2 regions of the Comamonas aquatica genome follow, and region 2 is predicted to be linked to the other one. Evidence: riboswitches for the same ligand, from Rfam matches in the RefSeq annotation. Region 2 holds a riboswitch; the other holds the start of a gene.
What was found. A riboswitch is a leader RNA that binds a small molecule or an ion and turns the genes downstream of it on or off. The one in region 2 is predicted to bind cobalamin.
Positions count from the first base shown of each region.

Region 1: it holds a riboswitch for cobalamin, as region 2 does, so the genes downstream of both, KAQ61_RS02590 (TonB-dependent receptor) here and cobO (cob(I)yrinic acid a,c-diamide adenosyltransferase) in region 2, are expected to answer to the same signal.

Region 1 covers NZ_CP072916.1:551,871-559,058, reverse strand. The annotation lists gene KAQ61_RS02620 (porin) at 1-271, shown strand, start outside; gene KAQ61_RS02615 (methylglyoxal synthase) at 348-1,211, opposite strand; gene KAQ61_RS02610 (alpha/beta hydrolase) at 1,306-2,148, shown strand; gene KAQ61_RS02605 (multidrug effflux MFS transporter) at 2,296-3,534, shown strand; gene miaA (tRNA (adenosine(37)-N6)-dimethylallyltransferase MiaA) at 3,575-4,567, shown strand; gene KAQ61_RS02595 (hypothetical protein) at 4,808-4,972, shown strand; cobalamin riboswitch at 5,179-5,405, shown strand; gene KAQ61_RS02590 (TonB-dependent receptor) at 5,542-6,294, shown strand; gene KAQ61_RS02585 (TonB-dependent receptor) at 6,204-7,188, shown strand, end outside.
Region 2 covers NZ_CP072916.1:1,218,262-1,225,449, reverse strand. The annotation lists gene cobN (cobaltochelatase subunit CobN) at 1-1,191, opposite strand, end outside; gene cobW (cobalamin biosynthesis protein CobW) at 1,191-2,270, opposite strand; gene KAQ61_RS05835 (ABC transporter ATP-binding protein) at 2,314-3,123, opposite strand; gene KAQ61_RS05830 (FecCD family ABC transporter permease) at 3,123-4,157, opposite strand; gene KAQ61_RS05825 (ABC transporter substrate-binding protein) at 4,154-5,023, opposite strand; gene cobO (cob(I)yrinic acid a,c-diamide adenosyltransferase) at 5,023-5,649, opposite strand; cobalamin riboswitch at 5,776-5,991, opposite strand; gene KAQ61_RS05815 (GNAT family N-acetyltransferase) at 6,043-6,546, opposite strand; cobalamin riboswitch at 6,606-6,831, shown strand; gene KAQ61_RS05810 (ABC transporter substrate-binding protein) at 6,966-7,188, shown strand, end outside.

The DNA.
Region 1 (7,188 bases), 670 kb from region 2:
GCAGGCCCAGACCCAGGTGAGCCGCGCCGCCGTGGCCTATGCGATGGGCGCCGGCGAACTGCACGCCAACTTCGGCCACGCCAACGCCCCCGGCCAGGCCGAGGCCGACCAGTGGACCGTGGGCTACAACCACCACCTGAGCGCGCGCACCAAGCTCTACGCCTTCTACACCGTGCTGCAAAACCGCCACGGCGCGCACTTCGCCGCCGAGGACCTGGCCGCAGACGAAGACCGCAAGTCGCTGTCGGTGGGCATCCGCCACCACTTCTGAGGCCAGCCCACAGCGGGCGTCCCCACAAAAAAAGCAGCCTGCGGGCTGCTTTTTTGATGGTTTGGGGCGTAAACGCTCAGGCGCGCAGCAAGGCGGCATCGCACCAGCGCTGCGCCACCTTCAGCGTGGTGGTGCAGACCGCTTCGTGCGTCACCGTGGTCACGGCGCGCTCCAGCAGCTGGATGTCGGCCTCGTGCTGGCGCGCCACGTGCGGGTCTTCGAAGAAGATCACGCGCTGGCAGCGGCGCTCCAGCACCAGGTCGGCAATCTGCGCATCGCCCCCCAGCGGGCCGCTGTTGTAGCGGTCCACCCAGGGCCGGTCCTGCGGCCAGCCCTTGCTCCAGGCCAGTTCGTTGAGCTTCTGGCCCGTGGTGCCCGTGCCCACGCGGCGGCGAAAGCGCGACAGCAGGGCAAAGTTCTGCGCCACGAACTCCAGCATCTGCGGCTTGAGCGCATCGTGGGCAATCAGCGCCAGGGTCTGGTTCTCGTAGTCGTGGAAACGGTCGGCATTGCGATCCTGGGACAGGCCGGCATGGATGCGCTCCATCTCGATCCAGTCGCGCGCACTGGCCACCGTGGACAAAAAGGCCTTGCCGTGGATCACACACTGGCGCTTGAGGGCCAACGCCTCGGGGAAGATGGAGGACGGGTCCACCGGGTCGGTCAGGTAGATGGCGGCGTCCAGCGTGCGCCCGTCGCCCATGCCCACCACCTCGGCCACCAGCTTCATCAGCCCGCCCTCGCGGCCATAGGGGTAGCGCACCAGCTGGGGGTATCGGTGCAGCATGTCGGCCGCCGCGATGGCATCATAGGTGCGGCCCACGGCATGCAGGCCCAGCTGCAGCTCACGGATGCCGGGTTCGATGGCGCGCAGCAGTGCGAACAGCGCAGCGTCCTCGGTCTGGTGATGGAGTCGGTTGGCAGCAAGCCCGATCAGCATGGTCACATTCATCCTTGGTCAACGCCTGCACGGCCGCGCGCAAGCTTGCCGGCAAGCATAGTCCCAAACCACCCTGTTTTGCGTCACCACCACCATGAAACTGCGCCACCTGATCTGGGCCACCGCCGTCGCCACCGCACTGTCCGTGGCCGGCTGCTCTGCGCTGGATGCCAAGCAGCGCGCCATGATCTTCCAGCCCAGCGACCGCGTCTGGCAGCGTGCCGACATGGCGGGCATGCAGGACGTGTGGATCGACTTCCACAGCCAAGCTGACCAGCAGGCCGTGCGCCTGCACGGCCTGTGGCTCGCCCAGAAAAATCCCCGCGCACCCGTGCTGCTGTACCTGCACGGCGCGCGCTGGAACGTCACCGGCTCCACCCTGCGCATGCGCCACATGCACGCCCTGGGCTTTGCCGTGCTGGCCATCGACTACCGCGGCTTCGGCCAGACCCAGCCGGCCAGCCTGCCCTCGGAGGTCAGCGCCCGCGAAGACGCGCTGGCCGCCTGGCACTGGCTGGCGCAACAGCACCCCCAGGCGCCACGCTTCATCTTCGGCCACTCGCTGGGCGGGGCCATCGCCATCGACCTGGCCACGCGCGTCGACGACGAACAGGGCCTAGTGGTGGAAGGCACCTTCACCAACATCCGGGACATGGCGCGCAACTTCCAGTGGGGCTGGCTGCCGCTGGGGCCGCTGATCACGCAGAAATTCGACTCGCTGGACAAGGTGGCCCACATCGGCGCGCCGCTGCTGGTGGTGCACGGCAGCGCCGATACGCTGGTGCCCCCGGCCCTGGGCCAGCAGCTGTACGACGCCGCCGTGCCGCCCAAGCAGTGGGTGCTGGTGCAAGGCGGCACGCACCACAACACCAACAGCCTGGGCCAGGCCCAGTACCGCGCCGCCCTGGCCGCGTGGTTGGCGCCTAAAAATCCATAGCTGTTCGCGCTTACCTGGCAAGCGCCAGCGGCATTTTTTGCCACTGTCTTAAACAAGCGACACCACGCCCAGGTGCAACTGCTAACCTGCGCGGCGGCCGGTCCCCATGGCCTGCCGCCCGTTGGTTTCACTTCGCACTGGTTGTTCGTGTCTTCTGTTTCCCCCTCCGCCGCCCCACGCGCGGCCATGTCCCCCGTGTTCGTCATCGCCATGCTGGCCCTGCTGCTGGGCCTGCAGCCGCTGACGACCGACCTGTACCTGCCGGCCCTGCCCCTGCTGACTGAACAGCTGGGCGCCAGCGTGGCCCAGACCCAGACCACCTTCACCGCACTGCTGCTGGCCTTTGGCGGCTCGCAGCTGCTGTGGGGCCCGCTGTCCGACCGCTGGGGCCGCCGCCCCATCCTGCTGACCGGCATCGGCCTGTACGTGCTGGCGGCCGTGGGCTGCGCGCTGGCGCCCGACATGCACAGCCTCATCGTGCTGCGGGTGCTGCAGGGCGCCGCCCTGGGCGCGGCCGTCATGGCGGCGCGCGCCATCGTGCGCGACCTGTACCAGCCCGTCGAAGGGGCGCAGGCCATGTCCAAGGCCCTGACTGGCCTGGGCGTGCTGGCCTGCAGCAGCCCGCTGCTGGGCAGCCTGCTGGCCACCCACCTGGGCTGGCGCGCCACCATGGTCACCCTGGCGCTGGCCGGCAGCGGGGCCTGGTTGCTGGTGTGGCTGCATTTCCAGGAAAGCGTGCAGCACTTCAACCCGCACGCCCTGCGCCCGCGGCTGCTGTGGCAGAACTGGCGCCGCATCCTCAGCCACCCCACCTTCCTGGCCTACACGGCCACCACCAGCTGTTCGTTCGCCGGGCTGGTGGTGTTCCTGACCGGCTCGCCCTTCGTGTTCATGGGCGTGCTGGGCTGGAGCGCACAGGACATCGGCCTGCTGCTGGCCGCCAACGGCATGGTCTACATCGGTGGCACCATCCTGTGCCGCCGCCTGCTGGTGCGCTGGGGCGTGCGCCGCACCGTGGCCGTGGCCGGCGGCCTGGCCCTGCTGTGCGCCGTGCTGCTGGCGGCGCTGGCCTGGGCCGGCGTGCGCAGCGGCCTGGCCTATGCTGCGGTGTGCATGCTGTACCCGGTGGCCCACGGCATCCAGCAGCCCTGCGGGCAAAGCGGCGCGGTCAGCAGCTTTCCGCAGGCGGCGGGCACGGCCTCGGCGCTCAACGGCTTCATCATGATGGTGTGCGCCTTTGCCACCGGGCAGGTGCTGGGCCGCAGCTTCAATGGCACTGTGTACCCCTTGGTTTTCGGCCTGGGCCTGTGGTGCCTGGCCGCAGCCTTGGCATCATGGACGCTGGTGCGCCGCTACGGCGCCCCCGGCGCGGCCACTTCGGCCTGATGCGCGCCGGGCTGGCTTCAACCCTTTCCTGCCCCCTGCCTTGACTGCGTCCCCCCACCCTCTGCCCTGCATTGCGATTGCAGGCCCCACGGCTTCCGGTAAAACCAACGGCGCGCTGGCCCTGGCCGCCGTCCTGGCCCAGCGCGGCCAACCCAGTGAAATCATCAGCGTGGACTCGGCCCTGGTCTACCGCGGCATGGACATCGGTACCGCCAAACCCAGCCTGCAGGAGCGGGCCGCCGTGCCCCACCACCTGATCGACATCCTCGACCCGCTGCAGTCGTACAGCGCGGCCGAGTTCGTGCAGGACACCCAGCGCCTGGTCGCTGAGATCCGCGCACGCGGCGCCATCCCGCTGCTGGTGGGCGGCACCATGCTGTATTTCAAGGCGCTGCTCGACGGCATCGACGACATGCCTGCCGCCGACCCCGAGGTGCGCGCCCGGCTAGACGCCCAGGCCGCCAGCATCGGCTGGCCTGCCATGCATGCCGAACTGGCCCAGGTGGACCCGGAAACCGCCGCCCGCCTGGCGCCCGGCGACAGCCAGCGCATCCAGCGTGCGCTGGAGGTGTGGCACATCTCCGGCCAGCCACTGTCCAGCTTTCACCAAGCAAAAAAGAGAGCTGAAGACGCACAGCCCGCCTTTGATTGCACGCTGTTTTCGTTGGAACCCAGCGACCGTGCCTGGCTGCACGCCCGCATCGCCCAGCGCTTCCAGGCGATGCTGGACGCCGGCTTCATCGACGAAGTGCAGGCCCTGCGCGCACGCGGCGACCTGCACCCCGACCTGCCCAGCATGCGCTGCGTGGGCTACCGCCAAGTCTGGGAAGAGCTGGACTGGCAGGTCCGCAAGAACGCCCCGCAACTGAACATGCACCTGGTGCGCGAAAAGGGCATTGCCGCCACGCGCCAGTTGGCCAAGCGCCAGATCACCTGGCTGCGCAGCATGCCCCAGCGCCGCACCATCGCCTGCGACGACCCGCTGGCCACCATGCAGCTGGTCCAGGCCGCGCTGCAGTGCCTGCCGGCCTGACCAGCCCCCCTGACCGAGCAGGCAGGCTGCGCGCACCGGACTTCCCCCGGTGCAGGACCGGGCTGGCCCCGGCCAAGGACGGGGCGATGGACCGGCCCATTGCGCCCGGTCCAATGACCCAGGCCTTCGGAGGCCTGTCGGTGCCCCCTGTGCCCGGATACCCCCGCCTGCCAGGGTGACACTTACCTCTGCTTACCGGCCCCGGCCGCCCAGGCCTTAGCCTTGGACCAGGAGTTGCCCATGAGAACCATGACCCTTTGCGCCACCGCCCTGTGCTTTGCACTGGCCCTGGGTGGCTGCGCCCAGCGCGCGCAGTACTACCAGCCCTCGGACACCAGCGCCCGCAGCGGCAGCGGCATCACCGTGTATGGCGAGATCGACGCCAGCGTGGTGCATTCGCGCTGAGCGCGCTGGACACACGCCCCACGCCACAGGCTCCGTGCGCGCGGTGATGCCGCGGGCGCGCCCACACAGTGCAAGCACCAACTTTCAGCAAACCCCCTGTCACGCCACAACCTGGATGCACGTCCCAGCGCTGCGGGCACCTGCGCCGCGCAACCCGTGCGGGCGGGAAGCCCGGTATCATCGCCGTCCACTGCCTCCCAAGAGGCGGTAACCACGTTATCGGTGCCCAGGTCGGTCACGCCCTGGGTTAAACGGGAAACAGGTGCGCGCCATCCCCCGATGGATGCAATGCCTGTGCTGCCCCCGCAACGGTAAGTGCGAGTCTGTGGAACCTGTGCCACTGGGACGACAACGTCCTGGGAAGGCGTTCCACATGTCCGGTCAACCGGACCAACGCACCAGCCCGGAGACCGGCCGAAACGTACAGAGTCGGATGCGCTGCGGGGTGGCAGCGACGAGTGCGGCATGTTGGCTGCCTTCAGCAGCCCCCTTCCCCAAACGCGGTGCATCCATGTACGCAACGCCGCCGCCTGCGGGGACGCAGGATCGCGGCCTGATGAGTGATGTCCATGCCCTTCCGTCCTTCCCCCTGTTCCCTGGCTGTGGGAACCGCCCTGTCTTTGTTGGCGGCCCCTGCCAGCGCCCAGTCCAGCCTCAGCGAGCCCATCGTGGTCTCGGCCACACGCATCGACATGCACGACCAGGATGCGCCCTATGCGTCCGAAGTGCACACCCGCAGCGACATCGAGCGCTCGGGCGCGCATTCGCTGTTCGACTATCTGGCGCAGCAAAGCTCGCTGCAGATCAGCCCCAGCTACGGCAACCGCTACACCCCGCAGATCAGCATGCGGGGCTATGGCAATGACGGCTTCCAGAACCTGGTGATCTCGGTCGATGGCCGCCGCCTCAACAACATCGACTCCATCCCACAGCTCATCGGCTCGATCTCGCTCAGCGACATCGAGCGCATCGAAATCACCAAGGGCAGCGGTGCCGTGATGTTCGGTGACGGCGCCACCGCCGGCACGATCCAGATCTACACCAAGCCGCGCAGCGGCGTCAGCCTGGAAACCTATGCGGGCGACCACGGGCAGCGCGGCGCCATCGCCTCGGCAGGCCTGGTCCGCGAGCGCTTCGATCTGTCGGCCACCCTGGACCACAGCCATGTGAACGGATTCAGCAGCCCCGACCCCACGGGCACCGGGACCAGTCGGAAGGCAACACCTGGCGTGTGGCCGGTGCCCTCAAGCCGGTGGAAGGCCTGCGCCTGGACATGGAGGCCGGCGCCTCGCACATCGACACGCGCTACCCGAATCCGCTGACGCAGGCACAGTTCAACGCCAACCCCGGCATGTACACCGGAGACCCCTACCCCTACATCCAGCAGAAGCTGCAAAGCGACCACTGGAGCCTAGGCGCCGAGTACCGCGTGAACCGCCAGTGGAAGCTGTCGGCCCGCCACAACGATGAGGACAAGTCCTCGCGGTACCCCAACTCTACGCCCGCCCAGTACCGCTACGTGTACAACGAAGTGGCAGCGCAGTTCCAGCACGACGCGCTGATCCTGAATGCGGGTTATCAGAACTTCGATGGCCAGCGCACGCAATCCGGCAGCACCACCAAGCACAACCGCGGCCTGTTCCTGCAGGGGCAGTACATGCTGGAGGCCCTCACCCTCTCCGCCGGCATCCGCCGCGAGGAAGTCACCTACCGCCACAGCCCGCTCAGCGGCCAGTCCCTGCAATCTGAGCAGCGTCTGACCTCGTGGGAGCTGGGGGCCAACCACCGCCTGTCGCCGCAACTGGCACTGTTTGCGAACTACAGCGACGCCTTCGTCACCCCGGACGTGGATCGTTTCTTCTTCACCGACTGGCGCTCGGGCTCGCCCGTCACCGCCTTCAACGGCTTCATCGAACCCGCCAAGGCGCGCACGCTGACCGTGGGCACCAACCACCAGACGGCACACCACCGCCTGAAACTGTCGGCCTTCTATGCCAAGCTCTCGAACGAGATCTACTACTTCGAGACCGGTCCGTTCTCCGGCATCAACACCAACATCGACCAATCCCACAAGTACGGCCTGGAGCTGCAGGACCGCGTGCAGATCACCCCGCGGCTGTCCGGCCACATCAACTACGCCTGGACACGCGCCATCATCGACCGCGAGAACGACGGCGGCGGCGCTTTCGATGGCAGGGAGCTGCCGGGCGTCTCGC
Region 2 (7,188 bases):
CAGCGCCAGGCGCTTGTCGGCATTGGGCCGGTGGCGCAGGCGGCACCAGCGCCGGGCCAGCTCTACCACGAAGGCCAGGCGCTCCGGATGGGCCTGGTACTGCACCACGTCGGACTGGGTCAGCGCGCTGCGGTGCGACAGCCCCTTGAAGCTGATGGCACGCGTGATGATGCGACCATCCACCTCGGGCATGGCCACGTGCATGGCGATGTCGCGCGGCTGCAGGCCGTGGGCGTCGTCCAGCCAGCTTTGCTGGTTGCTGCCCGACATGATGACCTGCAGCACCGGGATATCGCCCGCCAGCGCATGGTCGCCCGGGGTTTCCAGCGAGGACTGGGCGAACGAGGTGGTGTTCAGGATCAGCGACACCTGGTGGGCCGCGCACAGCTGGTGCAGCAGGGCCAGGCTGGTGGCGTCCTTGAGCGACAGCACGGCCAGCGGCAAGGGGTTCATGCCCTGGGCCCACAGTTGCTGGCACAGGGTGTGGAACAGCTGGGTGTTGCCCGACTGCAGGTGTGCACGGTAGAACAGCACCACCACCACCGGCTGGCCGGCCTGCCACTGCAGCGGCCCGGGGTGCTGCCAGTCCTCGACCGTGGCCACATCGTGCGCCGGGTGGTAGACGGCAGTGGCCGGCAGCGGCCGGGCGGGCAGCGCCGCCTGGGCGCCGCCCAGGAAGCTGTGCCACAGGTAGCGGAACATCTCGCGCGCGTTGGCCGCCCCACCCTCGCGCAGGTAGCGCCAGATGCTGCGGCACTGCTCGATGGAGGCCGTGCTCTTTTGCAGCAAGTTCATGTCTTCCGTGGTGCAGCCGGAGAACATCACCAGCGTGATGCGGTGCTGGCGGCAGACCTCGCGCACGCGTTCCGTGCCATACGGCCAGTAGCTTTCGCCGCCCAGGTGGTCGATCACGATCACGCGGGCATGCTGCAGCACCTCGTCCACGTACAGGTCCACCGAGGCGGGCTGACGCAGGTGCATCAGGTTGGCCAGGCGCACCGTCGGCAGGGGCTCGCCCTCCAGCCCCGGGGCTGTGGCCTGTGCCTGCAACTGTTCATAGGCATCGGCCAGCAGCGCCAGCGTGGTGTCGGCCGCACTCAGCACCACCACATCGGCCGGCGACTGGCCCAGGCTGGACACAAAGGCTTCGTCGTCGACAAAGCCACCGGGCTGGACAGCGAGCAGGTGCATCAGCAGGCTCCGGCAGTCAGGCCGTCCAGCGCAGCGCGGATCGCGCCTTCCTCCAGGTCGTGGCCGATGAACACCAGGTGGGTCTGGCGGGCCTCGTCCTCGCGCCAGCGGCGGTCGAAGTAGCTGTCAAAGCGCTTGCCCACGCCGTGCACCACCAGGCGCATGGGCTTGTCCGGCAGGGCCACAAAGCCCTTGATGCGGTAGACCGTGTGCTCGGCCACGATGGCGGCCAGCTGGGCCAGCAAGGCCTCGCGCTCCACCTCGGGCAGTTGCACCACCACCGAGTCGAACACGTCATGGTCGTGCTCGTCGTGGTGGTGGTCGTCCTCACCGTGCTCGTGGTGGCCCACGCGTTCATGGATGCTGTCTTCCGAGGCGCTGGACAGGCCCAGCACCACGTCCAGGTCGATCTGGCCATGGCTGGCGGCCACGATCTTCACCTGAGCCGGCACTTCCTCGCGCACGATGGCTTCGACCTGCGCGCGCTCGGCGGCGCTGGCCTGGTCCAGCTTGGTCAGCACCACCAGGTCGGCGGAGATCAGCTGGTCCTCGAACAGCTCGTGCAGCGGCGATTCGTGGTCCAGGTTGGGGTCCTGCTTGCGCTGGGCATCGACGGCCGCGGGGTTGGCAGCAAACTGCCCGGCCGCCGTGGCGGGCACATCGACCACGGTGATGACCGCGTCGACCGTGCAGGCGTTCTTGATTTCGGGCCAGTTGAAGGCCTGCACCAGGGGCTTGGGCAGGGCCAGGCCGCTGGTCTCGATGAGGATGTGGTCGATCTCGTCGCGGCGCTCGATCAGCTTGCGCATCACCGGGTAGAACTCTTCCTGCACGGTGCAGCACATGCAGCCATTGGCCAACTCGTACAGCTGGCCGCTCTGCGCGCCGGCCTCGTCCTCGCAGCCGATGCCACAGCCACGCAGGATGTCGCCATCGATGCCCAGCTCGCCGAACTCGTTGACGATCACCGCAATGCGGCGGCCATTGGCGTTCGCCAGGATGTGGCGCAGCAGTGTGGTCTTGCCGCTGCCCAGAAAGCCGGTGACGATGGTGGCGGGAATTTTTTGGTGGGTGTTCATGGTCGAAAGACTCCTGTGATCCGTGAAAAATGGGTCGTCGGCTTCAGCGCACGCCGGCCCCCGAGGGTTCTGTCCCAGGCCCGCAGCGCCAGGGCAGCACATAGCCCTGGCTTTCATGCTCGCCATGCATGGCCTGGACCTGGTAGACACGCTGCAGGTGTGCCGGGGTCAGCACATGGCGCGGCGCACCGCAGGCCACGGCCCGCCCGCCTTGCAGCAGCAGGACGCGGTCGCAAAAGCGGCTGGCCAGGGTGAGATCGTGCAACACCACGACCACGGCATGGCCGGCATTGCACTGGGCGCGCAACAGCTCCATCACACTGAGCTGGTGGTAGGGGTCCAGCGCCGCCACGGGCTCATCGGCCAGCAGCAGCGGCGCCTGCACGGCCATGGCACGGGCCAGGCGCGCGCGGGCGCGTTCGCCGCCCGACAGCGCGTGCAGGTGGCGTTCGGCCATGTCCGTCAAATGCATAGCACTCAGCGCAGCATCCACGGCATTCTGATCGGTTTTGGATGCCGATGCCAGGCGCCAGCGGCCTTGGTGCGGCAAGCGCCCCAGCGCCACGAAGTCACGCACCTGCAAGGGCCAGGCCACCTGGTCGCCCTGGGCCAGGTAGGCCAGGCGCCTGGCGCGCTGGTGGGGGGCCAGGCGGGCCAGGTCCTCGCCATCCAGCAGCACCCGCCCCTGGTGCGGCAGCAACTGGGCCAGAGCCCGCAGCACCGTGCTCTTGCCCGCACCGTTGGGGCCGATCAGGGCCAACAGCTCACCCGACTGGACCTGGAACGACAGGTCCTGCACGCAGGCCTGACCCCGCCATGCCACCTGCAGCGACTCGACCGACAGCGTACGCATCAGCGATGCCTCCAGCGCTCGCGCACCACCAGGTAAAAGAAGAAGGGCGCGCCGATCAGGGCCGTGACCACGCCCAGCATCAGCTCCACCCGCCCGCTGAGCAGGCGCAACGCAATGTCTGCCCCCAGCAGCAGCACGGCCCCGCCCAGCGCACTGGGCAGCAGCAGGCGCGAAGGCCGGTAGCCCACAAGGCTGCGGAACAGGTGCGGCACCACCAGCCCGATGAAGCCGATGGACCCCGTCACCGCCACGCTGGCACCCACGCACAGCGCCGTGCCGGCAATCACCTGCGCGCGCAGCCGCGGCAGGTTCACGCCCATGCTGGCGGCCTCGTCCTCGCCCAGCGTCAGCGCATCCAGTTGCCGGCCGCTGCCGGCCAGGATCAGCAGCCCCAGCGCAATGAACGGCAGGCACAGCCGCACCTCGTCGAAGCTGCGGTCGGCCAGCGAGCCCATCAGCCACAGCACGATGTCCTGCATGTCGGTGGGCGTGGGGGCCAGGTTGATGGCCAACGACGTCAGCGCCGCCATCAGCGAGGACATGGCCACGCCCGCCAGAATCAGGGTCAGATTGCTAGCGCCCCGGCTGGCGATGCGGTAGAGCACCAGGGTGGCGGCGGCCGCGCTGGCCATGGCCACCGTGGGCAACAGCCAGGCATTCCAGTGCCACAGCCCGAAATAGATGCACAGCACGGCACCCAGGCCGGCGCTGGAGCTGACGCCCAGCAGGCCGGGCTCTGCCAGCGGATTGCGCAGCAGGCCTTGCAGGGCCGCGCCCGCGACACCCAGCGACATGCCCACCAGCACCGCCAGCACCACGCGCGGCAGGCGGATTTCCTGCACGATGGCCTGGTGGCGCACGGCCAGATCGCTGGCGCCTGCAGGCTGCCAGGCAGCCGCCCACCAGTCCGCCACCCCGATGGACACCGAACCGATGCCCAGGGAGATGCCGGCCAGCACCAGCAGCAGGGCCAGCAGCCCGGTGTTCAGCAGCCAGACACGGGGCATGCCGGTGCGCGGGGTCCAGCGCATCATGGCGCCCCCTCGCGCAGCGCCACCCGGGCGGCAGGCCGCGGCAAGGCGTCGATCTGGGCGGCCACCGACTCGGCCGCCTCGATCAGTTGCCAGTTGCTGCAGCCCCAGTCGTTGTGCTGCAGCACCACCACGGGGATGTGCTGCAGCAGCTTTTGCATCTGCGGATGGCGGCTCAGCCCGGAGCGGGCGTAGGCCGCGTCATTGACCAGCCCGGGGGTGATGAAGATGTCGGGCGGGTTCTGCACAATGCGCTCCAGGTCGATGCGCCCCCAGCCCTGCAGGCCCAGCGCGCTGGCATGGTTGCGCAGGCCGGCGGCCGTCAGCACGGCGTCCACATGCGTCTGCGCCCCCGCGCTGCCGCCATTCGGGCGTAGGTACAGGACCTTGAAAGGCCGCGGTGTGGCGCGCAACTGCGCCAGCCTCGCGGACAGGCTGTCCAGCAGCGCCTGCGCTGCGGCCTCGCGCCCCAGGGCCTGGCCCATCTTGCGCGTGCTGCTGAAGATGCCCTCCCAGTCGGTGGGAAACGGCACCGTCACGATCTGCACGCCATGGCGCTGGAGCAAGGCCGTCTGGTGCCGGGCATTCCAGCGCCGCGAGGCCAACACCACCTGGGGCTGCAGGTGCAGCACGTCCTCCGCCGTCGCTTCGTTGGCGGGAAACTGCCGGGCCTGGGCGGCCAGGGAAAAGCGCTGCGCATCCTGGCTCTGGCGCGACAGCGACAGGATCTGCTGCGGCGCCGCCAGGCTCAGCGCCAGGGTGTCGGCGCAGATGTTGGTGGACATCAGTGTGGGCAGCGCCCCCGCCCCCACGGCCATGGGCAGGCCGGCGCACAGCGCCAGCAGCATAGCTCGCAGCGGTGGCCGCATCAGAAGTCCACGCCCGCCTGCGCCTTCACGCCGGCCTGGAAGGCATGCCGGGTGTCGGCGATCTCGCTGACCGTGTCCGCCAGCGCCAGCAGCGGTGCCGGCGCACTGCGGCCGGTGATGACCACCGATTGCCCGGCGGGGCGGCGCTCCAGCGCCTGCAGCAGCTCGGGCAGCGCCAGATAGCCGTACTGCAGCATGAAGGTCAGCTCGTCGAGCACCACCAGGCGCAGGCTGGGGTCGGCCAGCATGCGCTGCGCCGCCTGCCAGGCCTGGTTGGCGGCGGGCAGGTCGGCGTCCCAGTCGCTGCGCTGCCAGGAACAGCCCGTGGCCATGGCGTGGTAGTCCACCTGGGCCCTCGCCCCCTGCCCCAGCAGCCCCTGCTGCTGCAAAAAGGTGACTTCGCCCGAGGCGTGGGTGCCCGTGATGAACTGCACCACGCCGGCGCGCAGGCCATGGCCCAGGGCCCGGTACAGCATGCCGAAAGCCGAGGTGGTCTTGCCCTTGCCATGGCCGGTCAGCAGCACGACGATGCCGCGCTCGACCTGGGCGCGCGCCATGGCAGCCTGCACCTGGGCTTTCTTGTCCTGCATGCGTTCGGCATGCTGTTGTTTGAACGTGAGGTCCATGCTCTCCCCGAGCCATTTCCATGGAAAGGCATGCCCATACGGGAAGGTGGTGTGTGTGTGCGGCGGGCCGGCGCCCCGCCAAGGCGGGATGGAACCTGTCAGCAAACGGCCCACACCCCGTGGCATACAACTGCGTGCCAACAGGTCGGTATTCTGGCTTGCCGTCATACAGCGCACACCGCCTTCCCGGGGGGCACCCAGTGGCATCGAAGTGTGTCTGTCAGGCTTACAGCAGCGGGGGCTGCGCCGGAATGCTCTACACCAGGGGTGCGAGGTCACCGGACTTCCCGTTTCACCCCACGCACGCGGGTGCGGCAGGGCTCCTGTTGGAGTCTGGATTATAGAAGCAGAAGCGACTGCCGGCCCTGCGGCGCAGACCGCGGGCGGCAAGCGCTACAGCGCGCATTGCATGTGGATGGTGTGCCAGGGCGCGGCCGTTTCGCGCTGCACCACCTGAAAGCCCTGCTGCTGCCAGAACTCCAGCGCGCCCGGCAGGAACGGGTGCGTGTGCAGGTACAGCAGTTGCACCCCCTGGGCGATGGCATGCTGGCGCACGTGGTCCATCAAGGCCACAGCCAGCCCCTGCCGGCGCCACACCGGGGCGACGAACAGGCGCACCACCTCCACCACGCGCAGCGCGCCGAAATCCAGTTGCGCGAAGCGTCCATCGTAGGCGCGGTAGGCAATGCTGCCCACCATGCCGTGCTGCGGATGCCGGGCCGCCCACATGCCGCCCGTGCCCGCCGCGTACACCTGCTCAAAATGCTGCAGATCCGCGGGGGTTTGCTGCGGATCCACCAGCGTGCCGAACATCTGCTGGCGGGCCATGTGCAAGAAGTCCTGCACCGCCTCCAGGCGGTGGACGGGCGCAATGGCCATGCATTCGGGAAGGGACATATCAGACTGGAAACAGGTGTCCACGCAGACGGTGCCTGCGCCAGACGCTACAAAATCAGCTACATTACCCGAACTTTGGTTCCGCAAGGACATGCGCCAGCCACCGCCAGCCGCATGAGGGAATCCAATGACCGCCACCCGCTTCAGGGGCTGGCGGCCGAATGGAACTGCCCCCGCAACTGTAGGCAACGAGCCCGCCCCATCCGCCACTGAATCCACATTCGGGAAGGCGGGGCGACGCGATGACGTGCCAGTCAGGAGACCTGCCAAAGCACCAACCATCGATTGCCGGCGGGGTGTCCGGGAAGTGAGCAATGTCCCGTGGACCTGCCTGCCAGGGCCTTTCGGGGTCCCGCGCGCCGCAGGGGTGTTGCCAGTGCTTCCAGGGGTACCCGCTTTTTCTGGAAAGAAGCCCCCTGATGCTGCCTCGACGCCTTGCCTACGCCACCCTGCTGGCCACCGCCCTGTCTGCCCACGCTGCGGACTACCCGCTGCAGTTGCAGAACTGCGGCCATCGCCTCCACCTGGACCGGGCACCGGCCTCGGTGGTCACCATCGGCCAGGGCGGCACGGAAATGCTCTATGCCCTGGGTCTGGGTGACAAGGTGGTGGGCACCGCCCTGTGGTTCAACCCCGTGCTGC